2 regions of the Actinomadura sp. 21ATH genome follow, and region 2 is predicted to be linked to the other one. Evidence: riboswitches for the same ligand, from Rfam matches in the RefSeq annotation. Region 2 holds a riboswitch; the other holds the start of a gene.
What was found. Region 2 has a riboswitch for S-adenosylmethionine ahead of ACA361_RS13490 (aminotransferase class V-fold PLP-dependent enzyme). Riboswitches for the same ligand answer to the same signal wherever they lie in the genome.

Region 1: linked by a shared signal. The riboswitch ahead of thrC (threonine synthase) and the one ahead of ACA361_RS13490 (aminotransferase class V-fold PLP-dependent enzyme) in region 2 are both predicted to bind S-adenosylmethionine.

Annotation. Positions count from the first base shown of each region.
Region 1 is NZ_JBGNUR010000009.1:1,570-17,095, reverse strand. It holds gene ACA361_RS24865 (DUF3263 domain-containing protein) at 1-82, shown strand, start outside; gene otsB (trehalose-phosphatase) at 102-926, shown strand; gene ACA361_RS24855 (hypothetical protein) at 1,095-2,000, shown strand; gene ACA361_RS24850 (PadR family transcriptional regulator) at 2,076-2,660, opposite strand; gene ACA361_RS24845 (serine/threonine-protein kinase) at 2,787-4,931, opposite strand; gene ACA361_RS24840 (RNA polymerase sigma factor) at 4,988-5,539, shown strand; gene ACA361_RS24835 (sulfotransferase) at 5,676-6,713, shown strand; gene ACA361_RS24830 (trehalose-6-phosphate synthase) at 6,821-8,329, opposite strand; gene ACA361_RS24825 (cation diffusion facilitator family transporter) at 8,465-9,463, shown strand; SAM riboswitch class I at 9,692-9,831, shown strand; gene thrC (threonine synthase) at 9,847-11,115, shown strand; gene ACA361_RS24815 (MoaD/ThiS family protein) at 11,163-11,441, shown strand; gene ACA361_RS24810 (nucleotidyltransferase domain-containing protein) at 11,525-12,148, shown strand; gene ACA361_RS24805 (cold-shock protein) at 12,324-12,524, shown strand; gene ACA361_RS24800 (hypothetical protein) at 12,553-12,825, shown strand; gene groL (chaperonin GroEL) at 13,128-14,759, shown strand; gene ACA361_RS24790 (phospholipid scramblase-related protein) at 14,852-15,439, shown strand; gene ACA361_RS24785 (phospholipid scramblase-related protein) at 15,520-15,526, shown strand, end outside.
Region 2 is NZ_JBGNUR010000003.1:238,716-254,241, forward strand. It holds gene ACA361_RS13440 (TetR family transcriptional regulator) at 1-762, shown strand, start outside; gene ACA361_RS13445 (hypothetical protein) at 855-1,274, opposite strand; gene ACA361_RS13450 (hypothetical protein) at 1,498-3,255, shown strand; gene ACA361_RS13455 (roadblock/LC7 domain-containing protein) at 3,320-3,676, opposite strand; gene ACA361_RS13460 (hypothetical protein) at 3,715-4,080, opposite strand; gene ACA361_RS13465 (hypothetical protein) at 4,227-5,147, shown strand; gene ACA361_RS13470 (HXXEE domain-containing protein) at 5,166-5,702, opposite strand; gene ACA361_RS13475 (FKBP-type peptidyl-prolyl cis-trans isomerase) at 6,020-7,195, shown strand; gene ACA361_RS13480 (transglycosylase domain-containing protein) at 7,573-10,389, shown strand; gene ACA361_RS13485 (hypothetical protein) at 10,521-10,913, opposite strand; SAM riboswitch class IV at 10,964-11,078, shown strand; gene ACA361_RS13490 (aminotransferase class V-fold PLP-dependent enzyme) at 11,138-12,508, shown strand; gene ACA361_RS13495 (SseB family protein) at 12,689-15,526, shown strand, end outside.

The DNA of each region.
Region 1 (15,526 bases), on a different contig from region 2:
GATGCTGGTCAAGCGGCTGCGCCGGATGCGGACGCAGCGACAGCGGCAGCGTGCCGCGCGCCGCCTCGGCATCCGGCCGTGAGGTGACCACCATTGGTCAGGTGAACCCTCTCCCTTCCCTGACCCCCGGCGGCGCCGCCGGCCTCGACGCGATCCGCGCCGAACCCTCCCGGGCCGTGCTCGGCTTCGACTTCGACGGCACGCTCGCCCCCATCGTCGACGACCCCGCGGCGGCCCGGGCCCATCCCGGCGCCGCGCCGGCACTGGCCCGGCTGGCGCCCCAGGTGGGCGCGCTGGTGATCGTCACCGGCCGGCCCGCCGCCGTGGCGGTCGAGTACGGCGGCTTCGCGGGCATCGACGGGCTCGTCGTCCTCGGCCAGTACGGGCGCGAGCGCTGGGACTCCGGCGAGCTGACCGTTCCGGAGCCGCCGCCGGGCGTGGCCGAGGCGCGCGCGAAGCTGCCGGAGATCCTCCGCGTCTCCGGCGCGCCCGCCGAGGCGTACGTCGAGGACAAGGGCCTGGCGCTCGCCGTGCACACGCGGCGCTGCGCCGAGCCGCAGGTCGCGCTCGACCGGCTGCGCAGCATCCTCGGCGCGCTCGCGGAACGCACCGGCCTGGTCGTGGAGCCGGGACGGTTCGTCCTCGAACTGCGCCCGCCCGGCATGGACAAGGGCATGGCGCTGCGGACGTTCGTCGCGGAACGCGACGGCGGCCGCCCCTCGGCGCTGCTGTTCGCGGGGGACGACCTCGGCGACCTGGCGGCGTTCGACGCCGTGGACGAGCTGCGCGCCGCCGGCGTGCCGGGCGTCAAGCTGTGCAGCGGCTCCGCCGAGGTGACCGAGCTCGCCGCCCGCGCCGACCTCGTCGTCGACGGCCCCGCCGGGGTGGTGGCGTTCCTGGAGGAGCTGCTCCCCCCGCCCTCCTGACCGGACCGCCACCGGCCGTGAACGCCGTGTAGGCATTTGTCGTATCCGGACAAGAGCGTCCCGGCCAATTGGCGAATCGTGCGTTACCGCCGGGGTCCGTGCGGGTGAAGAGTTCTCTTGCGCGAGACTGTGCACGATCCGGCGGGTGACGTGAAGGGGGAGCGCGACATGGACACGGATCCGGGAAGCGGGCGCGGCGGGCCGGGCGGGCGGGCCGGGCGGCGGGACGGCCGTCCGATCGTCCCGCCTGCGCAGCACGCCCGCCCGTCCGGGCCGCTGGGCGCCCGCGAGACCAGCGGGGTGCAGGTCCGCCTGGGCACGCGCGGCGGCCGTGCCCGGGGTCCGGGCGGCCGCGAGCCGGTTCCGGGCGGTCGCGTTCCGGGCGGCCGGCCCGGGGAGTACCGGCCGTACGGCGGCCGCCCGCCGCGGCGCCGCCGCCGGACGGGCATCGCGGTGCTGGGAACGGCGGCCGTGCTCGCGGCGGCCGGTGGGGGCGCCGCGCTGCTGTGGCCCGGCGGGAACGAGCCGGGGGTGCCCGCGAGCCCGCAGACGAAGGGGACGTCCGCGGAGGTCGACGGGCGGCTCCCGCGTACCGGCACGCCGGTCGAGGTCGGTACGGCCGACGGCTCGCGCTACCGGATCGCGGCCGTGACCTGGGGCCTCACCGGCGGCGGGCAGGCGCGGGCGACCGGGGGCAGGGCCGCCTACATCGACTACGTGCTGACCAACCCGTCCGGCGGGCGGGTGCTGCTCGACTTCCCCGGCGACGTGTTCCTCAAGCGGACGCTGGTCGCTCAGCAGGCGCGCGGCCGGTGCATGTGGCAGGCGGGCGTGCCCGAGGACATGTGCACGCCGCCGATCCGGAGCGCGGTCGTCCGGCGGCTGGCGGGCGAGCCGCCGGCCGCGGGCGAGGGCGGCGACACGTACCTGCCGCCCGGCGCGTCCGTACTCGTCCGGGCCACGGTCGAGGTGCCGGTCAGCGACCGGATCCGGCGGGACGACCTGCGGCTCTACATCTGGAAGCAGCTCTACATGGCCGACCAGCTGGCCAAGCGGGCGCCGTTCCCGGGCTGAGAACGGCGGAACGCCCCGGGGTCGCGGGACTCCGGGGCGTTCGCTCTGCGCCGGCGCGGACGCCGGTGGTGCCGGTCACTCGGCTTCGGGGTCGTCGGCCAGGATGTTGTAGAGGCGGCGCCGGGCGTCGTTGATGACCTCCAGCCCGCGCTCCTTCTGCCGCTCGCTCCCCACGGTCGCGATCTGGTGGACCGCGCCCATGAGCTGCGCGATGGCCTCGCGCCCGCGCAGCGCGTTCTCGTCCGCGCCGGCGGTGACCTCGTCCCAGGGGGCGACCGCCTGCTGGGCGACCTCCGCGCGGCCGGCGTCGGTCAGCTCGAACAGCCGCTTGCCGGCGTCCTCACGGCTCGTGACGTTGCCCTCGTCCTCCAGCATCTGCAGGGTCGGGTAGACCGAGCCGGGGCTCGGGCGCCAGACGCCGCCGGTGCGCTCGTCGAGTTCCTGGATCATCTCGTAGCCGTGCATCGGGCGCTCGTTCAGCAGCGCCAGCAGGGCGGCGCGGACGTTGCCGCGCCGGGTGCGCCGGCCGGGACCGCCGCGGCCGCGCGGGCCGCCGCGGTGCCCGGGGCCCCACGGGCCGGGTCCGCCGCCCCAGGGGCCGCCGAACGGGCCGCCGCGCCGCGGGCGCTCCTCGGTGGGAGTGTTCCATCCGTACCTCATCGCGTTCTCCTTCTAAGATCGGTTGCGATACATCAACGATATATCGGGAACAGTCGCGATGCAACAAAAAATTCCCCCGGTGCGACGCACCGGGGGATCGGAGGGCGAGGGGCGCCTGCCGCCAGGTCAGGGAGCGGCGAGCTTGAGGCTGTCCAGGATGTCCTTGGTGGCGTCGCGGCCGTTGTTCTCCTTGATACGGATCCACGCGCCGAACTTGCCGCCCTTGTCGCGCAGCCCGACCTCGACGACCGTCGGCGTACCCACCGTGCACCCGGTGTACCGCGTGATGGTGCCGGTCAGCGCCTTGTCGGGACTGGTGTAGTTCTCCGGGTTCCCCTTCGTGCACTGGGGGTGCTGCGCGGCACCGGCGGGCGGCAGCTTGTTCCCGGCCGCGTCGGTGGTCAGCCCGATGAAGACGCCGGGGGTCTGGCCGTTGCCGAGGAAGCCGTTCACGCTCGGCGTGGCCCGCAGCACCGGCCGCGGCTGCGCGTCGGCCAGCCCGACCGTCGACGGGGTCCAGGTGGGCTCCTGTCCCTTCGGCCACACCTTCGGCACCGCCGCCCGGATCTTGCCGCTGGCGTCGGCCAGCTGCACGAAGTCCTTCGGCACGGCCGGCCGCTCCGGCCGCTCCTTCTCGTCGCCGCCCGACAGCAGCGTGCCGAGCGCCAGGCCGCCGATCAGCGCGACCGACAGCACCGCCGCGGCGATGATCAGCGGCGTCATGCTCTTCTTGCCGCCGCCCTGACCTCCCTGGCCGCCCTGGGAGGGAGCGCCGGAACGGCCGGGCAGCTTGACGTTCTTGAGCCGGTCCTTGAACCCGCCGCCCTTGCCCTGCGGGGGCTGCAGACCGGTCGGCGGAGGAGGCCCCTGGCCCGGACCCTGCGCGGGCAGGACCGTCGTCTTCCCTTCGTCGCCCGGAGGCGGCGGAGGGCCGGGCGGGCCCACCCCCTGGAGCGGCGGGGTGGCGATCGTACGGTCGTCGGCCCCCGCCGGGGGAGGCGGGGGAGAGGCCGCGTACCCGGCCGCCGGATGGTCCACGATCGTCCGGTCGGCGTCGAGCGGCGCCTGCGGCCGCCCGCCCGGCGGCACGCGCATCTCCGGCGCGCGCCGCACGCCCTCCGGCCCCGGCCGGTCCTCCATCGTCGCCGGCTCGGGCTCGGCCTGGCGGGGCGGCGGCCCCGGCCGCCCGGGCCCGCCGCCCGCCCCCGGCGGTACGGGACTCGGCGGCGGCGGCCCGGCCTGCGAGCGGGCGGGCGCGGACTGCGGATAGAAGTGGTCCTGGATCGTCTGGTCGGGCTCCACCGCCTGCGGCTCCCGCGAAGCCCGCTGCCCGGGCCGGTACGAGTGCGGATCCGGCGGCGTCGGCGCCGGACCGCCCTGCGAAGCCACCGCCCCCTGCGAGGCGGAGGGCCCCTGCGGGGCGGGCGGCCCCTGGGGAACGGGCGGGTCCTTGGGGGACGGCTCCGCGGCGGGGGCGATGGTGGGGCGCAGGGTGGCGAGGGCCTCGGCGAACGCCTCGGCGGTCGGCCAGCGCTTCTCCCGCTCCGTCTCCAGGGCGCGCAGCACGACCTGGTCGAACGCCGGCGTCAGATCGTCCCGCAGCGCGCTCGGCGGCTCCTTGACCGGCGGCGGGCCCGGCGGGCGGCCGGTCAGCATGTGGTAGGTGAGCGCGCCCAGCCCGTACACGTCCGCCCGGACGTCCAGGCCGCCGCCGAAGCGGGCCTGCTCGGGCGACATGTACCCGGGCGTGCCGACCGGGAGGGTGAACGCCCCGGACGCGTGCGCGAGCGCCTTCGCCAGCCCGAGGTCGGCGATCAGCAGCCGCTCGCCGCCGTCCGGCGCCGACTGGAACAGCACGTTGGACGGCTTGAGGTCGCGGTGGATGACGCCGAGCGTGTTGATGACCTCGACGCCATACGCGATCTCCTCGGCGAGCGCAATGGCCTCTGCGGCCGGAAGTGGCCGTTCGCGCATCCGGTCGGCCAGGGTGCCGCGGTCGGCGTACGACATGACGAAGTAGGGCCGCCCGTCGGGCAGCTCCCCGATGTCGTGCACCCGGACCAGCCGGGCCGAATCGGCCCGCCGCAGGATCCGCGCCTCCTCCAGGAAGCGATTGCGCACGTCGAGGTCGTCGAGGAGGCTGCCGGACAGGACCTTGATGGCTACCTGCGAGTCGAGCGCCTCGTCATGGCCCAGCAGGACGGACGCGAACGCCCCCGACCCGAGGACCCGATCGATTCGGTAACGGCCGACGCTTGGAGGGAAGGACACTCCCGTATCATGCCCAACAAACGGGGAGTGTGCGCGAGCGAGCATGGGGCACGGCGATGGCATTCGATGAGAGAACCGAGGAGCTGGCCGTCAAGGCCGCCCAGGGCGACCAGGCCGCCCTGAACGAGCTGCTCGGCAAGATCCAGCCCGACGTGCTGCGGCACAGCTCCCGCTTCCTGCCCTGCCGGCAGGACGCCGAGGAGGCGTGCCAGGACGCGTTGCTGCAGGTCGCGCGGAACATCCACCGGTTCGAGGGCCGGTCCAGGTTCAGCACGTGGCTGCACGTCGTGGTGGCCAACTCGGCCCGCTCGACGTACCGGTCGCTCAAGCGCCGCTCGGTGGAGCAGGCCGGCGAGCTGCCCCAGCAGCGTCCCGACCCGCGCCGGACGAGCGTGATCGCGGGCTCCCGGGTGGACATCCTGGACGCGATGGAGGACCTGGAGGCCCGCAAGCCGGACCTCATCCAGGCGCTGGTGCTGCGCGACGTGTCCCAGCTGGAGTACGCCGAGATCGCCGAGCAGCTCAAGCTGCCGCTCGGCACGGTCAAGTCGCGCATCCACGAGGCCCGCAAGCAGGTCCGCCAGACGCTGGGCGAGTCCTACACCTGAGCCGCCCCGCCGCGCGGCGCGGCGGTACAGGGAGCGGAATGCCGCAGGTCGGCGGCGTTCAAGCATCGGCAATGCGTTGGCAAGCGTGCGCCCAGCCGGGGGGCGGGCCGTCGGCGTGTCGGCCAGCATGCCGTGCATGGCACCAGCTAGTGAAGCGGAGCCGGGCGGCGCGCCCGGCCGGCCGCTGTTCGTGATCGGATGCCCGCGCTCGGGGACGACGCTGCTGCAGCTGATGCTGCACTCGCACCGCCGGATCGCGATCCCCGCCGAGACCCGCTTCGTGGTTCCGGCCTATCTGGCGAGGTGCGAGTTCGGTGACCTGACGGACAGGGACAACAGGCGCGCGCTGGCGGAGTGGATCACCGGCCGCAAGGCGACGAAGTTCCACGACCTCGGCCTGGACGCGGCGGAGGTGGCCGAGGAGATCGAGGCCGGGCCGCCGACGGTGGGCTCGGCGGTCGGCCTGGTGTTCCGCGCGTACGCCCGCCGCTTCGGCCGGGCCCGCTGGGGCGACAAGAGGCCCAGCTACTCCAAGCACGTGGGGACGCTGCTGCGGATGTTCCCGGACGCGCAGTTCGTCCATCTCATCCGGGACGGCCGCGACTGCGTCGCCTCCCTGCTGGAGATGCCCTGGTACAAGCAGGACATCTACCACGCCGTCAGCGCCTGGCGGGAGTCCATCGACATCGGCCACCGGCTGGCGACCCGGCTCGGCCCCGACACGTACTACGAGCTCCAGTACGAGCGGCTGGTGGCCGACCCCGCCGACGAGCTGATCCGGCTGTGCGCGTTCCTCGGCGAGGACTTCGACCCGGCGATGCTGGAGCCCCAGGACATCGCGGAACGGACCGTGCCGAAGCAGAAGAAGTGGCATGACCGGACCCGGTCGGCCGTCAGCCGGAGCCGCATCGGGTCCTGGGCGCAGCGCCTGGAGCCGTGGGAGATCGGGCTGGCGGAGGCCGCGTTCGGCGACCGCCTCGGCGAGTACGGCTACGAGCCCAGCGACATCGCCGCCCGCCCCGGGGCCGCGCGGCTCGCCCACCTCGCCAAGGTCGCCGCCCACCGCAAGGCAGCCCACCGCAAGGCCGAACTGAAGGACCGCTGGCAGCGCCGCTACGAGCCCAACCCGGTCCGCAGCCTCCTGGAGCCCGACCGCTACCCGGCCTCCTCCTGACAGTCCGACCACTGCGTCGACTCGTGGCATGTCGCGCGCTTACGCGCGGCCTCGGAGGCGGACACGCCACGAGTCGACGCAGCGGGGCGTGCCGGACGCAGCGGGCGTCAGTCGAGGGCGGCGAGCTGCTCGGCGAACCAACGCTGGGGCGGCATCGCGGTCGCCGCCGCCGACAGCCGCTCGCACCGCTCGGCGCGCTTCTCGCGCGGCATCAGCAGCGCCTGGTGCAGCGCCTCCGCCGTCTGCGACACGTCGTACGGGTTGATCAGCAGCGCGTCCTCGCCGAGCTCCGCGGCCGCGCCGGCCTCCCGCGACAGCACGAGCGCGCAGCCGTGCCCCGACAGGACCGGGCCCTCCTTGGCGACCAGGTTCATCCCGTCGCGGATCGGGTTGACCAGCAGGACGTCCGCCATCCCGTACGCGGCCAGGGAGCGCGGGTAGTCATCGGCCACATGCAGGATCAGCGGGTCCCAGTCCGGCGTCCCGAACTCCTCGGTGATCCGCGCCGCCGCCTCCCGCACCGCCTCGGTGTAGGCGCGGTACTCCGGCAGGTCGTGCCGGGACGGGTACGCGAACGCCACCTGCACCACCCGGCCGCGCCATTCGGGATGGTTGACCAGCATCTCCCGATACGCGGCCAGGCCACGCACGATGTTCTTGGACAGCTCCGTCCGGTCGATCCGGACGATCAGCTGCCGGTCGCCGACCTGCTCGCGCAGCGCCCGCGCCCGGTCGGCCACGTCCGGCTCCGCGGCCCGGCGGCGCAGCGCGTCCCCGTCGACGCCGAGCCCGTACACGCCGATCGTGGTGACGTGCCCGCCGCGGGCGACGGTACGGGCCGCGCGGTCCACCTTCGCGCCGGGCAGCAGCGCGCCGCAGCAGTCCAGGAACGCCTCGGCCCACCGCTCGGTGAGGAACGCGGCGTGGTCGGCGCCCAGGATGCCGTCCAGGATCTGCTCGCCGATGTCGTCGGGCAGCAGCCGGAAGTACTCGGGCGGCGCCCACGGCGTGTGCGAGAAGTGGACGATCTTCAGGTCCGGGCGGCGGTCGCGCAGCATCCGCGGCGCCAGCGACAGGTGGTAGTCCTGGACCGCGGCCTTGGCGCCGCTCGCCGCGTCCCGTGCCAGTGCGTCCGCGAACGCCGCGTTGTACGCCTCGTACGACTGCCAGTCCCGCCGCGCCCGCGCGTCGAAGTGCGGCGCCCGCGGCGTGTCGTACAGCAGGTGGTGGACGAACCACAGCGTCGAGTTGGCGACCGCGTTGTACGCGCGGTGGAACGTCGCCGCGGGGATGTCGAGCATCCGCACCGCCGAGCCGCCGATGTCGTGCCCGGCCAGGTCGAGCCGCCCGTCGGGGGCCCGCCGCACCGCCTCCCGGTCGGCGTCGCCGAGCGCCGCGCACACCCACAGCACGTCGGGCGCCCGGTCCCGGTCCCCGTCCCCGGCCGGTACGGTCCCGGCCGCGACGCCCCGGCCGCCCGGATCGCCGCCGGCGCCGGTGACCCCGGCCAGGCCGGACACCAGCCCGCCGGCCCCGCGCCGCATGGTCAGCGCGCCGTCATCGGCCCGCGCGAACGACACCGGACCCCGGTTGGACGCCAGCAGCACTTGGCTCATACCGGCAGGGTCTCAGTTGGGATCGGGGCGCATCAAAGTGACCCGGGTGAATTCCGGTGGATCCCCGCGGCGCGCGGGGATCCGTGTGCGGCCATGGCCCCGGTTAGCCGGGAGGTCCGCGGGTACCGAGCGCGGATGAGCAGAGCCGAGACCACCAAGACGGTCCTCGTCGCGGGGACCGCCAACCTGATCCTGGCGATCACCAAGCTGGTGGCGGGCGTGCTCTCCGGGTCGAGCGCGATGCTGGCCGAGGGCGCGCACTCGGTCGCCGACACCCTCAACCAGGGCTTCCTGCTCGCCTCGCTGCGGCGCAGCGCCCGGCCGCCGGACCGCCGGCACCCGTTCGGGTACGGCAACGAGCGCTACTTCTGGTCGCTGCTCGCCGCGTTCGGGATCTTCGTCGCGGGCGGCGGCTACTCGATCTTCGAGGGGATCCTGACGATCACCGGTAAGGAGGTCGGCGGCGGCGAGCAGGTCTGGCTGGCGTTCACCGTCCTCGGGATCGCCGCGGTGCTGGAGGGCACCTCGTGGGTGCGCGCCTACACGCAGGCCCGCCGCGAGACGCGGGAGAACGGCCAGGGGCTGGTCGAGCACGTCCGCGAGACCCCGGACGTCACGTTCAAGGCCGCCCTGTTCGAGGACAGCGCCGCGATGATCGGCCTGGTCTTCGCCGCCACCGGGCTGGCGCTGCGCGAGATCACCGGCTCGGCGTTCTGGGACGGCCTCGCCTCCGTCATGATCGGCCTGCTCCTGGTCGTGGTCGCGTTCGCCCTCGGCCGCGACAGCCGCAGCCTGCTGATCGGCCAGTCGGTGGCGCCGGACGTGCAGCGCGAGATCCGCAGGGAGATCTCCGTCACCGCCGGCGTCACCGGCGTCGGGGAGCTGTTCACCATGCACTTCGGCCCCGACGACGTCCTGGTCGCCGCCAAGGTCCACTTCTCCGACGACATCAGCGCCGACCAGGCCGAGGACATCGCGGGTGACATCGACCGCCGCCTCCAGGAGCGCGTCCCCCTGGTCCGCCACGTCTTCCTGGACCCGACCCAGAGCGAGACGGAGCCGCCGCCCCCGCGCCGCGGCACGTTCCGCCGGGCCCGCCCCGGTGCCGTACGGTCGCCTGACCTGCGGCGATAGGAACCCGCCTGGACCGGGACAAGCCCGCAAGAATGATCAAGTAGTGGGGTGGGTAACGTCTCAAACGGCGAGACCCGGCTGTCCGGCAACCGGTCAGATCATGTAAAGTCACGCATACGGCGCGATACTTCGTGACGTACATAACTTAATAACGCTCATCCAGAGGGGTGCAGGGAGCACAGCGGCCTAGGGCCGGTCTTCCAGCCCAGCCTCTGAACAACTTCATAACGCTCATCCAGAGGGGTGGAGGGACCGGCCCGACGAAGCCCCGGCAACCACCTGGCTCACGCGCTCGCGATCCTGCGAGGCCGGCCAGGAGATGGTGCCAACTCCGGCCTGTGACCAAGGTGGCACAGGAAAGATGGGGAGAAAGGCCTCGCTCCATGGCAATCACGCCTGCCGACGACACCCACCGCACCGACGCCCCCGACCTCGGGCCCGCGACCGCACTGGTCTGCCGCGAGTGCGGCCACAGCCGCCCGCTCGGCCCGTTCTACGCCTGCGAAGAGTGTTTCGGCCCCCTGGAGATCGCGTACGACTTCGCGGGGGTCACCCGGTCCGCCATCGAGGCGGGGCCGCGCAACATCTGGCGCTACCGCGGGCTCCTGCCGGTGCCCGCGTCGGTCGCCGGCACGCCCAACACCGAGCCGGGGCTGACCCGCCTGGTGCGGGCCGACCACCTCGCCGAGTCGCTCGGGCTTGAGCGGCTCTGGGTGAAGGACGACAGCGGCAACCCGACGCACTCGTTCAAGGACCGCGTGGTCGCGGTGGCGCTGGCGGCGGCGCGCGAGCTGGGCTTCAAGGTGCTGGCCTGCCCGTCCACCGGCAACCTGGCCAACGCGGTCGCCGCGGCGGCGGCGCGCGCGGGGATCCGCAGCGCGGTGTTCGTGCCGTCCGACCTGGAGCAGCAGAAGATCATCACGACCGCGGTGTACGGCGGCACGTTCGTCACCGTGGACGGCAACTACGACGACGTCAACCGGCTGGCCTCGGAGATCGCGGGCGAGCAGGAGGACTGGGCGTTCGTGAACGTCAACGTCCGGCCGTACTACGCCGAGGGCTCCAAGACCCTCGGGTACGAGATCGCCGAGCAGCTCGGCTGGCGGCTGCCCGACCAGATCGTGATCCCGGTCGCGTCCGGCTCCCAGCTGACGAAGATCGACAAGGCGTTCCAGGAGTTCATCAAGCTCGGGCTGGTCGAGGACAAGCCGTACAAGGTGTTCGGCGCGCAGGCCGCGGGCTGCGACCCGGTGTCGGCGGCGTTCAAGGCCGGGCACGACGTCGTCCGGCCGGTCAAGCCGTCGACGATCGCCAAGTCCCTGGCCATCGGGAACCCGGCGGACGGCCCGTACGTGCTGGACGTCGTCCGGCGCACCGGCGGCGCGGTGGAGGACGTCACCGACGCGGAAGTGGTCGAGGGCATCCGCCTGCTGGCGGGCACGGAGGGCATCTTCGGCGAGACGGCCGGCGGCGTCACCGTCGCGACCCTGCGCAAGCTGGTGAGGAGCGGCGCGCTCGACCCGTCCGCCGAGACCGTGATCATCAACTCCGGCGACGGGCTCAAGACCCTGGACGCGATCGCCTCGCAGGTGGCGCCGGGCGCGAACATCGCGCCCTCGCTGGAGGCGTTCCGGGCCGCCGGACTCGCCTGACGAACCGCCCGTACGACAGACCGACCCAGCATCTTGGAGCGAGAAGCATGAGCACCGTTTCCGTGCGGATCCCGACGATCCTGCGGCCGCTGACCGGCGGCGCGGCGGAGGTGAAGGCCGAGGGCGCGACGCTGCGCGCGGTGGTGGCGGACCTGGAGGCCAACCACCCCGGGATCGCGGCGCGCGTCCTGGACGACAACGGCAAGATCCGCCGTTTCGTGAACGTGTACGTCGGCGACGAGGACGTCCGGTTCGCCGACGGGCTCGACACCGCGACGCCCGAGGGCGCCCAGGTGTCGATCATTCCGGCGGTCGCCGGCGGCTGATCCGGCGCGCTTCCAGCCCCCTTTTCCCGTATAGGCCGGGAAAAGGGGGCTTTGCCCTGCTAGGCCCGGGTAAGAGGTTTTGCATGGGGACAGCGGAGGATATCGCGGAGGCGGTTGAGGCGCACCCGGGCGTGAACCGGGTCGAACTCATCGGGTCACGCGCGCGCGGCACCGCCACCGAACTGTCCGACTGGGACTTTCACGTCACCGCCGAGGACTTCGGAGAAGTGGCCGCCGACCTGCCGGGACTGGTCGCGCCGTACGAACCCCTCGCCGCGCAATGGGACCCGCTCGGCGACGCCGAAAGCTATCTGCTCGTCCTTCCCGGCCCGGTCAAGGTCGACCTCATCTTCCCGGACGTACCGCGCAGCTGGAATCCGCCCTGGCGCGTCGGCCCCGACACCCTTCCGGCGATGAACGCGCACTTCTGGGACTGGACACTGTGGCTCGTCAGTAAGCGTCACCACGGCATGACCGACCGTGTGCGCGGCGAACTCCTGAAGATGAGCCACCACCTTCTGCAACCCCTCGGAATCGAAGCGCTACCGCTCTCCCTCGAAGAGGCGGCGGAACGGTTCGTACGCGCCAGGAACCGACTGGAGAAGCGCTACGGGTCACACATATCCCGGCGACTGGAGGAAGAAGTGCTTCCCCTGGTGCACGCCTCCGATCGTGACCATTACCGGCCGTCCGGTCTTCGGTCATAAGGGCTGTCGTCCCTCACAGGCCGCCTATATGGTCGACCCCGATCACGCCGCGCCCGGCACGGTCCCCGCTGACCGCGCGCGTACGCGGCCCCTGGTCGCCGGACCTCGCGATAGAAGGGGCGGGGCCCGCACCAACCGTGGCCGGGGCCACGGGACGAGCGGCAGGTTCAGGTAAATGGCGCAGGGCACAGTCAAGTGGTTCAACGCGGACAAGGGCTACGGCTTCATCGCGGTGGACGGCGGCCGGGACGTTTTCGTCCACTACTCGGCCATTCAGATGGACGGATACCGCAGCCTCGAACAGGGCCAGCGGGTCGAGTTCGAGATCACCCAGAGCGACCGCGGCCCGCAGGCCGACGCCGTACGCACGCTCTGAACCGCGAGCCGGCCGGCAGGATTCCGGGGTGGACGAATCCCCAACCCTGGTCGGGCAGCTCCTCAAGTCCGTCATCGCGTACACGTGGTTCTTCGACACGTGCGAGGACTCCGTGCTCGAAGACCGGACGGCGCTGAAACAGACGGAGTACGCCGCGTACCTCCTCAACCGGCTGGGAGAGGCCGACAGGCAGCGGCTCTTCGCCGAGTTGTCCGTTCAGGCGGCGGAGGAGACCGATCCCGCGTACCGGGCGTTCATCGAGTCGTTCGCCTTCTCGATGGGCCTTGTCGATGAACCCTGAGCCCATGACGGCGCGGACGAGCGGCGCGGCCCGGGTGTCTCCCGGCGTTCACCTCCTGGTCAGGTGTGTCCGGTGAGGTCGGCGACCCTGACCTGGAGCGGGATGTTCGGCGCTTGCACTCGACCGGGTAGAGTGCTAAACCAATGGTTGGCACTCTGCTGTGGAGAGTGACAATCCCACAGTCTGGATCGGGGCGATGAGGCCTCAGTCCGGCGGCGGAATGGCAGCCGTCGGGGAGGTCGTCCGTCGCGGGCGTCGGCTCGATCCTTCATGGCCACCTTGTTCCGGGAGGACTGGAGCCTATGGCTGCAAAGATGATCGCGTTCGACGAGGAGGCCCGCCGCGGCCTCGAGCGCGGTATGAACCAGCTCGCCGACGCCGTGAAGGTCACCCTTGGTCCCAAGGGTCGCAACGTGGTGTTGGAGAAGAAGTGGGGCGCCCCCACGATCACCAACGACGGTGTGTCGATCGCCAAGGAGATCGAGCTCGAGGACGCGTGGGAGAAGATCGGCGCGGAGCTCGTCAAGGAGGTCGCCAAGAAGACGGACGACGTCGCCGGTGACGGCACGACGACCGCGACCGTCCTCGCCCAGGCCCTGGTACGCGAGGGCCTGCGCAACGTCGCCGCCGGCGCCAACCCGATGTCCCTGAAGAAGGGCATCGAGGCGGCCGTCGAGCGGGTCAGCGAGGAGCTCTCCAAGCTGGCCAAGGACGTGGAGACCAAGGAGCAGATCGCCTCCACGGCCTCCATCTCCGCCGGCGACCCGCAGATCGGCGAGATGATCGCCGAGGCGATGGACAAGGTCGGCAAGGAAGGCGTCATCACCGTCGAGGAGAGCAACACCTTCGGGCTCGAGCTGGAGCTCACCGAGGGCATGCGCTTCGACAAGGGCTACATCTCGCCGTACTTCGTCACCGACCCCGAGCGGATGGAAGCGGTCCTGGAGGACCCGTACATCCTGATCGTTCAGGGCAAGGCGTCGGCCAACAAGGACCTGCTGCCCGTCCTCGAGGGCGTCATGCAGTCCGGCAAGCCGCTGCTGATCATCGCCGAGGACGTCGAGGGCGAGGCCCTGGCCACCCTGGTCGTCAACAAGATCCGCGGGATCTTCAAGTCGGTCGCCGTCAAGGCGCCCGGCTTCGGCGACCGCCGCAAGGCCATGCTCGGTGACATCGCCACCCTGACCGGTGGCCAGGTCATCTCCGAGGACGTGGGCCTCAAGCTGGAGAACACCACCCTCGACATGCTGGGCCGCGCCCGCAAGGTCGTGGTGGCCAAGGACGAGACCACGATCGTCGACGGCGCCGGTGACGCCAACGAGATCGCGGGCCGGGTCAACCAGATCCGTACCGAGATCGACGCCACCGACTCCGACTACGACCGCGAGAAGCTGCAGGAGCGGCTGGCCAAGCTGGCCGGCGGTGTCGCGGTGATCAAGGCCGGTGCCGCCACCGAGGTGGAGCTCAAGGAGCGCAAGCACCGCATCGAGGACGCCGTCCGCAACGCCAAGGCCGCGGTCGAGGAGGGCATCGTCCCCGGTGGTGGCGTCGCGCTGCTGCAGGCCGGCATCCCCGCCTTCGACAAGCTGGAGCTCGCCGGCGACGAGGCCACCGGTGCCGCGATCGTCAAGCGCGCTCTGGAGGAGCCGCTGAAGCAGATCGCCGTCAACGCCGGCCTCGAGGGCGGCGTCGTGGTGGAGAAGGTCCGCAACCTGACCCCGGGTGAGGGCCTGAACGCCGCCTCCGGCGAGTACGTCAACATGTTCGAGGCCGGGATTCTCGACCCGGCCAAGGTGACCCGGTCCGCGCTGCAGAACGCCTCGTCGATCGCCGCGCTGTTCCTGACCACCGAGGCCGTCATCGCCGAGAAGCCGGAGAAGGCCGCTGCCGCCGCCGGTGGCGGTGCGCCCGACATGGGCGGCATGGACTTCTGATCCATCGCTCCCGTGAGCCTCAAGGGGCGGTCCCTCGGGACCGTCCCTTTCGGCTTTCCGGGGTGTCGGAGGCGGCTGGCATGATGCCGTCCATGACCGATCTGTTCAGCTCGCCGGTGCTGCGCGTCGAGCAGCCGCGCGTCGCGCCCGGCGCGCGGGCCAGGTACACGGTGTACGACGGCCGCGGCACGCTGCTCGCGAAGGTCGCCGAGCACGACGTGTCCACGATCCGCCAGGCGTTCAGGTCGGTCCTCGGCGACGGCGGCGGGCGCCGCACCGTCTACGTCGAGGACGCGCAAGGCGCGCCGCTGCTGGCCCTGGAGCGGGACGGCATCCGCGGCACGCGGGTGAGCACCCCGCACGGCGGCCTGATCGGGTCGCTGCGGATGGACCGCTTCCAGCATCGGTACGTCCTGCTGGACGCGGCGGAACGCCCTGCGGGCAGGCTGGAGGGCAACCGTCTCGCCCGGCGGTTCCGCGTCCTGGACTTCCACGGCGACCACGTCGCGCAGCTCGACAAGAAGTGGAAGGGCCTCGCCACCGAGATGCTGACCACGGCCGACCGGTACGCGGTCGAGATCTTCCGGCCGCTGCACGACCCGCTCCGCGTCCTGGTGGCCGCCGCCCCGATCGCGATCGACCTGATGCTGTACGAGAGCAAGGACTGGCCCATCGGTTGATCCCGATTCGCCGGGACCTTCCGCGTACGGCGGGGCCCCGGCATGATGGTGCCCCTCACACGACGACGCCGGGAGACTGCATGAGCG
Region 2 (15,526 bases):
GACACCCGCGCCCGCATCCTGGAGACGGCCCTGGACCTGTTCTCCGAGCGCGGCTACCAGGACAGTTCGATGCAGGAGATCGCGCTCCGGCTGGAGATCACGAAGGCCACCGTCTTCTACCACTTCCCGTCCAAGGCGCTGCTGCTGGCGACGCTGTGCGAGCCGCTGGCCGAGGAGCTGGAGGAGGTCGTCGGGAAGGCCGCGGCGCTGGACGACCTGGTGGCGACCCGCCGCCACCTGATCGAGGGGATGCTGGACGTCTACATCCGGCACCGCCGGGTGCTGCGCCTCCTGCTGCAGGACCTGACGCTGATCGCGCACGAGCACGCGTTCGCCAAGATGGTGAAGGTCGTCCAGCGGATGCACCAGGTGTTCGCGGGGCCGTCCGAGGACGTCAGCGTCCGGGTGCGGGCCGTGCAGATCTTCGCGATGCTGAGCGACCCGGTGATGTTCTTCGACGAGCTGCCGGCCGAGCGGCTGCGCGCGGAGATCCTGGCCGGGGTGTGGACGCTGCTCGACGATCCGTACACGTCGGGCCTGGTCACGCGGGAGGAGGCCGGCCTCGGCGGCGGCGACGGCCGTCCCGGCGGCCGCGCGCCCCGGCGGGCCGGCCGGCCGAGAGTGATGGACGAGGCGAAGGCGGCCCGGGCCCGGCGCATGTACGCCGAGGGCACCCACAGCGTCGGCGCGATCGCCGAGCACCTGGGCGTGTCCCGGGCCACCGTGTACCGCCACCTTCAGGACGGGCCCCGATCGCCCTGAGTTTCGCGACACTTATGAGACACTTTATTGAGACGGATTCTGCGACAGCCGTCCCGCGCGCCCGCCCGCCCCGTGCCGCGACGGGCCGGCGCTCAGACCGGTGAGGCCGCCGGGGGCTGGGCCGAGTGCCGCTCGGGCGCGCGCCGGACCGTGAAGAACCCGACCAGCGCGGCCAGCGCGGCGATGCCCTCGCCCACCAGGCTGATCGTCTTCTCCCCGTACCAGGCCGGATCGTGCATCTTCGGGATCGGCCCGATCTGCCCGGGGTCGACGAAGTAGTAGAGCAGGAGCGCCCCGACGGCGCTCGCGGCGACCAGGAAGGCCACCGCGTACGTCCACCGGCGCGCCCAGCACAGCACCAGCAGGCCCGCGGCCGCCGCCACGACCGCCTGCGCCCGGAACAGGTCGTCCCCGGCGATGGTCCCCGGCGCGGCGCCGCCACCGGGTGCCATGTCGGGCGCGAACCGCCAGTGGACGATCGCGTCGGCCGCCAGCCCGGCGGCCACGAGCACACGAAGCAGAATCCCCATACCCCTTGCACGGACGCGCGCCCCGAACGGATCAAAACGGCCGCGAGAAAGCATGGAGGATCCGCGAGCGCGGCGAGCGGCCCCGCTCGACGAGGACCGGCTCGAGAAGCTCCCTCATGACGCTCTCCTGAGAGCCGGGACGCCGCACCGGCAGTGCGTCCGACGCCACAGACGGAACGGGCCGCGCAGCCGCATCCTGAAACGGATGCGGAATCTGACACGGCGGGAACGCGAGCTGCGCGAGGCGTTCCAGGACGGCCGCCGGCTCGTCCTCGGGGCCGAGAACGCCGAGCACGGGTCCAGCTGGGGCCCCGACCGCGTGATCAGGGCCGAAGTGATCAGGGAGCTGCTGACCGCGACGCCGGCCGCGCGCGGCGGCGGAGTGCCCGCGGTACGGCTCGTCGGCGCGCGGGTCACGGGCCGGCTCGACCTGAGGTTCGCGACCGTCGCGCATCCGCTGAGCCTGCGGTCCTGCTACTTCGACTCCAAGCTCGACCTGCACGGCGTCCGCTGCCGCGAGATCGACCTGACCGGCTCGCACCTGCCCGGCGGGCTGCGGCTGTCGACGGCCGAGATCGACGGGCATCTGCTGCTCAAGGACGCCTGGATCGACAGGTCCGTGCGGATGATCGCCACGCATGTGGCGGGCGCGCTGTTCATGAACGGCGCGCGGCTGAGCGGCGGCCGGACGCGGTCGACCGAGCCGGCGTTCGAGGCCGACATGCTCCGCCTGGACGCCGACATGCTGTGCAAGGACGGCTTCCGGGCCCGCGGTGAGGTGCGGCTGCCCGGGGCGACGATCGGCGACACGATCCGCTTCGACGGCGCGCGGCTCCGGAACGGCGACGGCTGCGCCCTCAACCTCGCCCGCGTCACGGTCGGCGGCGACCTGCTCGGGCAGGGGTCGTTCGACGTGAAGGGCGAGGTCGACCTCGAAGGCGCGCAGGTCCAGGGACGCCTGTGCCTGGAGGGCGCCCGGATCCGGCGCCGCCGCGGGCACGCCCTGGCCGCCGACCGGGTGGTCGTGCGCGGCGAGCTGCGGCTGGCGCGGCTCCGCGCCGAAGGCGGGGTACGGCTCCTCAACGCCCAGGTCAGCGGTCCGGTCAACCTCGACATGGCCGACATCAGGAACCCGGGCGGGGTGGCCGTCCACGCCAGCGGCATCACGGCCGACGGGATGTACTGCCGCACGGGCTTCACCACGGAGGGCGAGATCCGGCTCTCCGGCGCGCGCATCACCGGGCCGCTCGACTTCCGCGGCGCGGTCCTGGACGACGGCGGCGGGCTGAGCCTCGGCTGCTGGTACGTGCGCGCCCGCGAGCTGATCCTGCTGCTCGACAGGCGGGTGAACGGCCGCGTCGACCTGCGCTACGCCGAACTGGGCCTGTTCAACTACTCCCCCAGGGCGCTGCCCGCCGAGCTGCGGCTGGACGGGCTCGCGTACAACGCGATCGCGCCCGCCGGGCAGGTCCGCGACGGCCTCGGCCTGCTCGCCCTCGAACCCTTCGGGTTCCGCCCCCAGCCGTACGAGCAGCTCGCGCGGACGTACCGGGCGATGGGGCACGACGCGTACGCCCGCGAGGTCCTGCTCGCCAAGGAGCGGCGCCGCCGGTCCGGGCTGCCCCGCCCGGCGCGGCTGTGGGGCCACCTCCAGGACGCCGTCATCGGCTACGGCTACAAGCCCGTCCGCGCCGCGGCCTGGCTCGCCGCCCTGGTCATCGTCGGCACGGTCCTGTTCCAGGCGTCGCCGCCCCGCGCGGTGGACCCGAACCGGGCGCCGGCGTTCAGCGCGTTCGTCTACACGATCGACCTGATGGTGCCGGTCATCGACTTCGGCCAGCGCAAGGCGTACCTGTCCCCCAGCGGCTGGCAGCAGGCCGTCACCTACGGCCTCGTCGCCCTCGGCTGGATCCTCGCCACGACCATCGCCGCCGGCCTGACCCGCGCCCTGAGGCGCCAGTGACGCCCCCGGGACGAGCCGGCCGGGGCCGCCGAGCAGGTCGACGGGCGCGGCCGGCCCGTGCGGCTCAGAGGGCGCCGAGCCGGGTGACGGCCGGGCGGGATTCGAGGTGGAGGCGGGCGATGTCGAGCCCCTCGTCGCCCAGCACCACCAGGAGCCTGCCGGCGGAGACCGCGTAGACGACGATGTGCCCGCGCTGGCAGCGGGTCACGACCTCGCGCAGCTCGCCCATGCCGACCTCGTTCCCGGTGCTCTTGCCGAGCCCCAGCGCCGCGGCGGCGAGCGCGGCCAGGACGTCCGGGCGCACCTCGGCGGTGTCGGACGCGATCAGCATCCCGTCGACCGTCGCGACCGCGCTGTCGGTCACCCCCGTGACCTTGTCGCGCAGCGCGTGGAGCTCCGCGAGCACCGCTTCCCTGCTCATCCCCGATCTCTTCCTTCTCTTCGCCGGCCGCGGCTTTCCTAGAGGGCCAGATGGGCGTCGACGTTGCGGAGCGTGTGCCGCGCGAGCGCGAGATTCGAGCGGGAACGGTCCAGCGCGAGATACAGGAACAGCCGGCTCGCCCCCCGGTCGAGCAGCCTGATCAGGTGGTACTGCCGCTCCAGCGTGATCAGCACGTCCTCGATGGAGTCCTCGATCCGCAGCGCCTCCAGCGCCCGCGCCTTGGCCCGCAGCACCTCGGTGTTCGCCGCCGCGGCGATCTCCAGGTCGAGCTCGCGGCCGCCCCCGACCGAGCCGAGCGACATGCCGCTCTCGTAGTCGACCAGCGCGGCCCCGATCGCCCCGTCGATGGTCATGGCCTCGCTGAGCGCAGCTTCGATGTTCACCCGGACCCTCTCGCCATGATGGGTACGCCCGCGTTCCCCGGAATCCCAATGCGGACGATCTTGCTGATCAGGGTCAACATACCGGTACAACTAAGGGCGACGGAACGCTGACCATCGGCCCCCCGGCCCCGGTTTGGACGGACGACGTGACCGCACCTTCCCCGCCCCCGGCCTCCCCCGCCGCGGCGCCGTCCGGGCGCACGGGCGTACTCGACTCGGCGCTGCTGCGGCGCGGCCAGGAACGCTTCACCGGAACGCTCCTGATCGAGGGCGGGCAGAACGGGACCGTCACGATGCGGGACGGCCTGGTCGTGGCGGCCGGCACGCCCGCCGCGCCCGGCCCCGAATCGCTGCTGCTGCGGTCCGGGCGGATCTCCGAGGCGGACTGGACGGCCGCGTTCGACGCCGCCGCCCCGCGCGGCCGCCTGCCCGCCGAACTCGTCGAGCGCGGCCTGCTCGGCGACGCGGGGCTCCAGGTCCTGACCCAGGTCGCCGTCGTGGACGCCGCCTTCGCGATGGCCCTGTGCGGCGTGCGCACCTGCACCGCCCGCCCGGACACCGGCCCCGGCGGCGGCACGCCCGGTCCGGTGCTGCCGGCCGAGCCGGGCCTGGACACCGGCCGCCTCGTACGCGAGATCGCCCGGCGGCTGGGCGCGGCCGTCCACTGGCGGGACCTCGGCGTGGAGATCCACACGCGCCCGCACCCGGCGGCCGAACCCGGGGCCCCGTCCGCGGACGCGCCCGTGGAGCAGGGCGGGCCGCGAGGCGCCGTGCTGGCCAAGGTCAACGGGCGCCGCACCGCACGCGACATCGCCTTCACCCTGGGCCGCGGCCTCTACCCGGTGATGGCCGACCTGGCGACGCTCGCGGAGGACGGCCTGATCCGCTACGGGACCCCGCGGGCCGCCGCCTCCCTCACCCTGGCCGGACACCTCGTACCGGAGCCGGAAGAGGCCCCGCCGCCGGAAGCGGAGCCGACGCCAGGAGGGCTGCCGCGGCGGCTCCGCGGTACGAGCGGCATCCACCTCGTCCTGCCCTGGAACGGCGACGAGGCGGCCCGCCCCTAGAGGCCGGCCGCTCCGGCCTCACAGCCTGCCGCGGCGCCTCCGCGTCAGCCATCGCGCGAGCCCGTGCGTCGCGCCGAGTGCCGCCGCGGTGAGCGCGATGCCCGCGACGGCGTCGTACGGCCGGGCGGGGCGCAGCACCCCGGCCCGCCGCAGCCTGCCGCGGGCCCACAGCGTGAACGGGATGACGATGAGCGGCGAGGTGGCGGCGCCGGGGGTGTAGCCGCGGACGGCGGCGGACTGGGCGAGATGCCCGGCCCCGTGCAGCCCGAACGCGAGCAGGACGCCCTGGTACGCGGCCGACCGCCCGCCGGTGCGGTGGCCGGCGGCGGCCGCCGCGGCGATCAGGACGCCCATCCCCGAGACGGCGATCGCGAACTCGCGGCCGTCGATGGACTCCAGCCGGTCCCAGACCCGCGCGGGGACCTCCGGATGCTGTTCCCGGAGTTCGGGCACCCGGGAACGCACCCAGCGCGGCACCATGATCACTTCTTCGGCGTCGTGGAGGGCCCAGGCCGCGAGGAGGCCGTAGGTGACGCGGCGGTCGACGTCGCTCATGCCCGGGAGTGTGCCAGTACGGGGTGGTCAGGGCCGGTGATCCGGAAGGACTGGACGGGCGGGGCGGTGCCACGGTCGCCCACCGGCCGGACGGCACGAACGATCACCGGGGACTCCGGGTCCGGGGACCCCGGTGCGGGCGGGGCGGGGTGACAGGACGGGCCGGGTCGTCCACACTGGCTTGCCGGTGGGCGCCGCTGGACCGGTAGATTTCAGGGGCCGGTCTTCTTTGCCCTGTTTTTCACAGCCTCCTTAGGTCCGCAGTGGCAGGGTGTGACTTTTCGTGGTGTCGTCGAGCCCGGAGCGAGTGAGGAAACATGTCCGAGGATGACAAGCCCCGGGGTGAGCGCGCGGTCAAGGCCAAGCTGCCGGCCGCCAAGAACATCCGCAGCCCGGAGTTCAAGCCGCACGGGATCAGCGGCGGCAACCGCAGCCGCGGTCCGCGCCCCTCGGGCAAGACCGCCGCGCAGGCCAAGAAGCAGCGGCGGATCGTCATCGCGCTGACGGTGGTGGCCGTGCTCGCGATCGCCGGGGGCACCACGTACTACCTGACCCGGCCCAGGCCCGTCCCCACGGCCACCGGCGCGTTCGGCCAGGCGCCCAAGGTCACCTTCCCGGACGACCTGGAGCCCACCGGCAAGCTGGAGGTCCACACCACGATCCGGGGCAAGGGCCCCAAGGTCGCCAATGGCGACACCGCGATGGTGAAGTTCGCCTTCTACAAGATGCCTCCGGGCGGCGACCAGTCCAGCGCCAGCCCGAGCGCGGAGCCCAGCGAGAGCCCCGCGGCCAAGAAGGACGGGGGCGCCGAGACCCCGATCAACTCGTCCTACCAGCAGCCGGCCGGCCAGCAGGCGGTGCCGATGACCGTCGGCAAGACCGACCTCAAGGGCCTGGACAGGGCGCTGGTCGGCGCGGCCACCGGCAGCCGGCTGGTCGTGGAGATCCCGCCGAAGGAGGGCTTCGGCGACAAGGGCCAGCAGATCGGCCTCGGCCCGAACGACGCGATCGTCTTCGTGGTGGACGTCCTGGCCAACTACGCCAAGGACGCGCAGGCCCAGGGCGCCGCGAAGAAGCCCGAGGGCAAGGACCTCCCCGAGGTCGGCGCCGTGGAGGCCGGCAAGGGCCCGAAGGTCACCATCCCCAAGGCCGACCCGCCGGAGAAGATGCGGGTCGAGACCCTGGTCGAGGGCACCGGCCCGGAGACCACCAAGAACGACACCGCGATCGTCAAGTACAAGGGCCTGCTCTGGCGCAACGGCAAGGAGTTCGACTCGAACTGGAACTCCGCGCCCACGCCGTTCCCGCTCAACTCCACCGAGGGGATGACGGGCTTCTTCAAGGGCCTGCAAGGCAAGAAGGTCGGCAGCCGGGTGATGCTGATCCTGCCGCCCAAGGACGGGTACGGCAAGGAAGGCAACCCGCAGGCCGGGATCAAGGGCGACGACTACACCGTCTTCGTGGTGGACATCCTCGGCACCATGCCCAAGTGACGGGTCTCTGACGGCGTACGGACGGCGGGGCATCCACCCGGATGGCCCGCCGTTCGGCATTCCGGCTCGCGAACCGTTCACTTCGCGATATCGATGACGACAACCGTTCGGGCGTCCAGTTCGTCCTTCTAATGGGGAGCCATGGGAGTGTGCATTGACCCGCCGAAACCATCGAACCCCTCGGGTATCGTCGGTCACGGAACAATCACGGGGGGCTTGTGAGCAGTAGCGACGACGAGCCGGAGGGCCGCGTGCCCGACGGGACACGGGAGGCCGGTTCCGCGGTCGAGACCGGTGACGCGCCGCCCCCGTTGAATGGAACCACCCCAGATTCCGACAAATCCCATCAATCTGAGAATGACGGCAGCGCCGCGAACATGAACGAGAACGGCGTCCCGAGCGCCAGCGAAACCGACGACGAAACGCCCCGAACGGAGAACGCCGAGGTCGAGGCCGCCGAGACCGAACGGGCCGAGACCGAAGAGGCCGAGGAGGCAGAGGCCGAGACCGCCGAGGTCGAGGCCGCCGCGCCCGCGACCCCGGAGCCCGCCGCCACGGAGCCGGTGGCCGCCGAGGCAGAGCCGGCGGCAGACGAGGCGGACGGCACCGAGCCCGCGAGCACAGCGGCCGCAGGCGCCGAATCCCCGGACGCCGAGCCCGCGAGCGCCGAGGTGGCGGACGGCGAGCCCGGCGGCGCGGAGGTCCTGAGCGCCGAGGCCGGACGCGTCGAGCCCGCCGGCGCCGGATCCGCGGACGCCGAGCCCGTGCCCGACTCCCCCGCCGCACCCCTCGCCGCCGGGACCGTCCCCTCCGAGACGGTCCCCGCCGGGAACGTCCCGTCCGAGAGCGCCTCCCCCGAGGCCGCGTCCCCCGACACCGGCGCGTCTGTGATCACCCGCGCCGAGAGCGTCCTCCCCGAGGACGGGAGCCCCGCCGCGAAGGCCGACGAGACCGCCGCCCTCCCGGCGGCGGCAGCGGCGGCCGCCGGGACCGGCACCGCCAAGGCCGGCGGCAAGCACGGCGGCGGTGGCGGCGGGAAGTCGTCCAACGGCAGGGGCAAGGGGAAGAAGGAGCGCAGCAGGCCCGCACGGTACGCGCGGCGGGCGCTGTTCGTCCTGCTCGGGTTCATCGGGTTCTGCGTGGTCGGGTTCGGGGTGGCGTACCTCTTCACGCCGGTCCCCTCCCCCCAGGAGGAGGCCGTAGCGCAGGGGCCGACGTTCTACTACGCCGACGGCAAGACGGTGATCGCCAAGACCGGTGTCAACCGGGACGCGGTGCCGATCAAGCAGATCCCCGAGGGCGTCCGGGAGGCGGTGATCGCCGCCGAGAACAAGAGCTTCTACGAGGACCCGGGCGTCTCGGTCCGCGGCACGATGCGGGCGTTCTGGTCCACGGCCACCGGCGAGCAGCTGCAGGGCGGGTCGACCATCACCCAGCAGATGGTCCGCAACTACTACGGCGGCATCGGCAAGGAGCGCTCGGTCACCCGCAAGCTCAAGGAGATCATGGTCTCCCTGAAGGTCGGCCGGGAGAAGCCCAAGGACTGGATCCTGGAGCAGTACCTCAACACGATCTACTTCGGCCGTGACGCGTACGGCGTCCAGGCCGCCGCGCGGGCGTACTACGGCCAGGACGTCAGCCAGCTGACCCCCGCGCAGGGCGCCTACCTGGCCGCCGCGATCCAGCAGCCGAGCAACTTCGCCGAGCCGCGCAGCGACAACCGCGCCTACGTGGAGCAGCGGTGGCGCTCGGTGGTCGGCAACATGGTCGAGAACGGCGCGCTCACCCAGGCCGAGGCGTCCAGGATGGCGTTCCCGCTGCCCGTCAAGCAGAAGATCACCGACGTGCTCAAGGGCCAGAAGGGCTACATGGTCAATGTGGCCAAGAAGGAGCTGATCGAGCGCCGCGGCTACAGCGAGGACGAGATCAACCGCAGCGGGCTGAAGATCACCACCACGTTCGACAAGCGGCTGATGGACGCGGCCAAGGACGCCGTCACCTCCAGCGTCCCGGCCGGGATGAGCAAGAAGATCCGTACCGGGATGGTGTCGGTCGATCCCAAGTCCGGGCAGGTGGTGGCCTTCTACGGCGGCCGCGACTACCTCCAGGAGGCGCTGAGCAGCACGTTCGGCGACTGGGCGCAGGCCGGGTCCGGGTTCAAGCCGATCGTGCTGGCCGCCGCGCTCGACGACGGCATGAAGCTGTACGACACCGTCGACGGCTCCTCGCCGCAGTACTACAACGGCGCGCGGGTGCCCAACGACGGCGGCCGCAGCTACGGCTACGTCAACCTGGTCGGCGCCACGCAGAACTCGGTCAACACCGCCTACGTCAACATCGGCCAGAAGATCGGCCTCGACAAGGTGTCGGCGATGGCCGAGAAGCTCGGCTACACCAAGAAGCAGCTCACGGCCAACGGCGCGAACACCGCGGTCACGTTCCCGCTGGGCGTCGTGTCGGCGCACCCGATCCAGCAGGCCGGCGTGTACGCGACGTTCGCGTCCGAGGGGATCTACCACGAGCCGTACGTGGTGAAGCAGGTCACCGACGGCGAGGACCACACCCGGAAGTTCAGCGAGAAGGGCGAGCGCGTCTTCAGCCCGCAGGTGGCCAGGGACGCCTCGTACGCGATGTCGCAGGTGGTCCGCGCGGGCACCGGTACGGGCGCGCAGCTGCCGGACGGCCGCGACGTGGCCGGCAAGACCGGTACGACCGACGAGGGCCGCGCGATCTGGTTCAACGGGTTCATCCCGCAGATGGCGACGACGGTGGCGATGTTCCGCAGCGACGGCAAGCCGCTCAACATCCCCGGGTACGGCTCGTACGGCGGGCAGCTCCCGGCGCAGATGTGGCGCGGCTTCATGTCGCAGGCGGTCAACATCGAGAACCTGTCGCCCGAGTCGTTCGGGTCGCCGTCGTCGACGCCCGGCGGCTACAGCGGCCGGCAGCCCGGCCAGACCGGCGACGCGACGCCGACGCGGCCGGGGCCGCAGCGGCCGCCGGACTCCGACGAGCCGGAGACGCCGAGCAACCCGCCTCCCGGGGACGGGCCGGACGATCCGGAGATCCCGCTGCCGCCCGACCCGGGCGACCCGGGCGACCCCGGTGACGGGGGCGGCGGAGGCGACGGTCCGCCCGGCGGCGGCGGCGGAGGCGGCGGCAACGGTGGCGGTGGCGGCGGCGGCAACGGCTGAGCCGCCCGCCCGGCCACGCCGAACCGCCGGCCGGTAGGAGAGCGAGAAGGAGAAAGGGGAAGGGCTCGGCGAGATCGCCGGGCCCTTCCCCTTCCCTTTGGCCTGTGCCCCGCCGCCGCCCTTGCCCGGCGTCAGGCGCAGGCTTTGCCGATGCGCTGCGGCGTACCGGTCATCACGCCGTTGAGTTGCGCGGCGTCGCCCGTACCGATGCTCGCGGCGGCCTTGCGCAGGCCGTCCGCCTCGGACTTGAGCGCCTTCTTCAGGGCGGCGTCCTCGGCCTTGCCCGCCAGCCCGTCGATGCGTCCGGCCAGCTGCTCGGTCGGCTGCTTCCACTGCCCGGGGTCGGCCGCCGAGACGCTCCGCACCTGCGTCATGTACTGCTGGAACGCCTTCTTGGTGTCGGCGCAGATCTGGTCGGTGTTGCCCCCGCCCAGCAGCCCGCAGCCGGTCAGCAGCCCCGAGGCGCCGAGCACCACCACACCCGCGGCAAGCACCCGAACCGCCCGGACGGCCCCGTGTCGCATCGCACCCTCCCATTTCGTCCCCGTCGGTCTTGGCATATGATTCCGCACTAGGTCATGAGCGCCAGCGTCAAGCCCCGGCTTGCTGGCCGGCAACCCTTCGTCCGCGATGGGGTGCCCCGGGTGAGGACCTGGCCGGGCGCGACCGCGTACCGGCAAGCGCGGATCCCGCCTTCCTGCCGGCCGCAGGCCGCACGGGATCCCTGGATCCCCGAGGAGGGCCACGCATGTCTCCCGCCGGTACCGCATCGCTCACCACCACCCGTCCCGCGACCACGCACGCGGCCGTTCCCGCGCCCGGCTCCGCATCGACCGCCGCGCCCGTACGGCCGCGGCGGAACGCCGACGCTACCGCCCCGCGCGATCTCCCGCGCGTGATCGGCGCGGGCGCCGCCGTCCCGCTCGACGGCGGCGGCAGCGTCCCGTACGCGAACTTCGACTACGCCGCGAGCGCGCCCTGTCTGGAGTCGGTGCAGGAAGCCGTCACGCGCGCGCTGCCGTACTACAGCAGCGTGCACCGCGGCGCGGGGTACGCATCGCAGGTCACCACCGAGGCGTACGAGAACGCGCGCGAGACCGTGCGCGGTTTCCTCGGCGCGTGGAAGCGCGACGCGGTCGTGTTCACGCGCAACACCACCGACGCGATGAACCTCCTCGCGCACGCCGCGCCGCCCGGGACCACCGCCGTCGTCTTCGAGACCGAGCACCACGCGTCCCTGCTGCCGTGGAAGCGCGCCGTGCGGCTGCCCGCCCCCGCGAGCCCGCAGGAGGCCGTCGCCGCCGCGGACCGCGCGCTGCGCGAGGCGCCGGCCGGGCCGCGGCTGCTCGTCGTCACCGCCGCGTCCAACGTCACCGGCGAGATCTGGCCGATCGCGGAGCTGGCCGCCACCGCCCGCGCGCACGGCGCCCGCATCGCCGTCGACGCGGCGCAGCTCGTCCCGCACCGGCCGCTGGACATGGACGCACTGGGCCTGGACTACGTCGCGTTCTCCGGGCACAAGCTGTACGCGCCGTTCGGCGCGGGCGTGCTCGCCGGCCGGTCCGACTGGCTGCGCGCGGCCGGCCCGTACCTCAAGGGCGGCGGCGCGAGCGCGGCGGTCACCGGGCGCGGCGCCGCGACCCGCTGGTCCGCCGACGCGCAGCAGCGGCACGAGGCCGGAACCCCGAACGTGCTCGGCGCGCTGGCCGTCGCCGCCGCCTGCGAGACCTTGGCCGGAACCGGCTGGGACGCGCTCGTCCGGCACGAGGAGCGCCTGCTCGCCAAGCTGCGCGAAGGCGTCGCCGCCATCCCGGGAGTGCGCGAACTCACCCTCTGGGGCGAGGGTGTCCCGCGAGTGGGAATCCTGTCGTTCGTCGTGGACGGCTGGAACGCGCGGGACGCTGCGCTTACCCTGTCGGGGACCTACGGCATCGGCGTCCGGGACGGCAGGTTCTGCGCCCACCCCTTCGTCCGGCACCTGCTCGGCGGCGCCGGGCGGGAGGCGGAGTCGGCGGTGCGCGCGAGCTTCGGTATCGGGACGGAGGACGAGCACGTCGACCGGCTGCTGGACGCGCTCCGGCGGCTGGCCGGAGCGGCGGGCGAGCGGCGGGCAGGGTAGCGGCCGCGGTCACGGTCCCCTCGTGGACGGGCCGCCGGTGGGGGCACTTTGGCCCTGTTCGCCCATGTAGCGTAGGCCGGGTCCGTAACTTGCAAGTCAAGAGCCCGGTCACCGGGCCCGGGACGGGCAGGATGGGCTCCGCCGGGTTCACCGGCGGACCCGGGATGAAGGCGGCACGGGATGAAACAGGGGGTGGCGACCGTGGCCGACGCGTGGCGACCCACGTCGGAACTCGAGCGCCGGCTGCAGGAGGCGGTTCGGAGCGGGGACCAGGAGGCGTACTTCCGCCTCCTCGCCGGCAGCGAGCTGGTGATCCCCGTACCGCCCGCCCAGGCCGACGAGGTCCTCGCCGACCAGGCGCGGCCGAGCTGGCCGGTCCAGGAGGAGGACGGCCGCACGCACGTGCTGGCCTACACCTCGGCGGCCGCGATGCGCGACTGCCTCGGCCCGGCGTACCGGCACTACCTGCGGCTCAGGTTCACCGACCTGGCCGAGACCTGGCCGGACGCCCGGTGGTGGCTGGCCGTCGACGTGCCCATGCCCGGCACCGGCGGCGCCGTGCTGCCGATCGAGGCGCGGCTGCCGGCGTGGTTCATCAGGCAGGTCGCGGACGGCGACGCCCGTCCCCCGATGGCCGGCCGCCGTACCCCGGACGCGCCGGACCACGGCGTGCAGCCGCCCGTATCCGCGTACCCGCAGGCCCAGGCCCCGGCGTACGGCGGCGCTCCGCAGCAGCCGTCCGCGAACTCCACGGGCCCGTTCCCCGCCGCCGCACCCCAGCCGTCATCGAACGCGACCGGCCCGCTCCCCGCCGACCCGCCGCAGCCGCCGCCGAACGCGATCGGCCCGCTGCCCGCCGACTCTTCGCGGCCGTCGCCGAACGCCGCGGGCCCGCTGCCGGCCGGCCCGTCTCAGCCGCCGCCGTCGCCGAACGCGACGGGCGCGCTCCCGGCCGGCGCACCGGAGCCGGCGCCGAACGCCACCGGCCCGCTGCCCGGCGGCCCGCCGCAGCAGCCGCCGAACGCCGCGGGCCCGCCGCCCGCGGGTCCGCCCCAGCACCCGCACGAGGCGCCCGCCCCCGGCGGCGCGCACCCGTACCAGGACGCGTCCCCGGGCGGTGCGCCGTACCCGCCGTCGGACGCGACGGGTGCCCTGCCCGGCGCGCCGCGGCACGAGCACGAGACCCCCGGCGTCCCGGAACCCGCCGCACCAGGCGACCCGCGACTCCCCCACCAGCCGCCCGCGGATTTCGGGGGCCCGCCGCCCGTCCAGGACGTGCCCCCCGGCATCCCCGACCACGGGCTGGGGGCCCCGCAGCCGCAGCCCCTCCAAGACGCGCCGCCCAACGTCCCCGACCACGGGCTGGGCGCCCCGCAGGCACCCGGAGACTTCCAAGGCCCGCCGTCCGCAGGCCCGCAGCCTGTGCAGGACGGGCCTTCGCCCCTCCCCGACAACGGCCCGGGCGGCCCGCAGCCACCCGCTGACTTCCAAGGTCCGGGGGCCACGGGCCCGCGGCCCGTCCAGGACGCGCCCGCGAACCTCCCCGACAACGGCCCAGGCGCCGCGCAGCCGCAGCCTCTCCAGGACGCGCCGCCCAACGTTCCCGACCACGGGCCGGGTGGGCCGCAGGTGCCCTCGGACGAGCGGGGTGCCGTGCCGGGGGCGCCGCAGCCGTTCCCGGAAGCGCCGCCGAACGCCGCCGGCGCCGGGGCGGGCGATCCCTCGGTGACCGCGAGCGACCTGCCCGCCGTGCCGGGCGTCCCGGACGGGCCGCCGCCGGACGCCACGCGCGGCATGCCGCTGCCGTCCGCGCCGCACGACGACCGGCCCGGCAGGCACGCGGCGTCGCAGGCTCAGCCGGACACCGACGTGCCGGTCGCGCCGCGCCCGCCGGCCGACGGCGGGTCGCGGCCGCCCGAGGGCGGGGTCGCCGCCGCGCTCGGCGCCGACACCTCGACGCCGCCCAAGGCCGACGTCACGCGCCTGGACAACCCGGCCCCGCCGGACGAGCCGGCGCAGTGGGAGGAGCTCCACGGCCAGCACAAGGAGCTGCCTCGCAAGGAGGAGCGCCGGCCCGAGTTCCAGCCGGCGAACGACGTCGAGCGCGCCCTGCTGCGCGCCGCCGCCAACAACGACCACGACCTATTCCTCCAGTCGCTGGCCGACGCCGAGGTGCTGCTGCCGGTGCCGGAGGAGATGGACTACACGCTGCGTCCCGGCCGGCCCGGCTTCCCGTGGCAGACCCGGGAGGTGGACGGCACGACGGTGATCCCGGTGTTCACCTCGCCGGAACGCCTGGTCGAGGCCGCGGCCACCACCGGCGCCGGGACCGACTTCATCAAGCTGCCGTTCACCGTGGTGCTGCGCTACTGGCCGGGCGACGGCCGGGCGCTGGCGATCAACTCCGGTTCGCCCGCGGGCGGCACGATCCTGGCCGAGCAGCTGCCCGGCCTGGCCACCTGGGCCGACCAGCGCGCCGCCCGCCGGATGTCGGACGGCTTCGAGCCGCAGAACGACGTCGAGCAGCGCCTGTTCGAGGCGGCGCTGCGCCGCGACACCGACGGGTTCGCCCAGATCCTGCTGGGCTCGCAGGTCCTCGTCCCGGCCGAGCAGGAGACGCCGTGGGGCATCGCCCCCGACGACCCCGAGTTCCCGTGGCGGCCGGTCCCCGTGCAGGGCACCGTCGCGATCCAGCTGTTCACGTCGCTGAAGTGGATGAACGAGGCGATCGGGTCGTCGCGGTTCGTCATGCCCAGCCTCCAGGAGATCGCGGCCGCCTGGCCGGACGCCGAGTGGACGCTGGTCCTCAACCCCGGCACGCCGATCGACGCGACGATGCCGGGCGAGCAGGTCCGGTCGCTCGCCGCCGCAGCCCGTACCGCCGAGGCCCCCGCGCCACCGGCACCCGCCGCGCCACCCGCGCCACCCGCGCCCGCACCGCCGACGCCCACGGAGCCGATCCGCGCCGACGAGCCCGCCGCCCCGGCCCCCGAACCGGCCTCCGCACCGGTCGCCGGG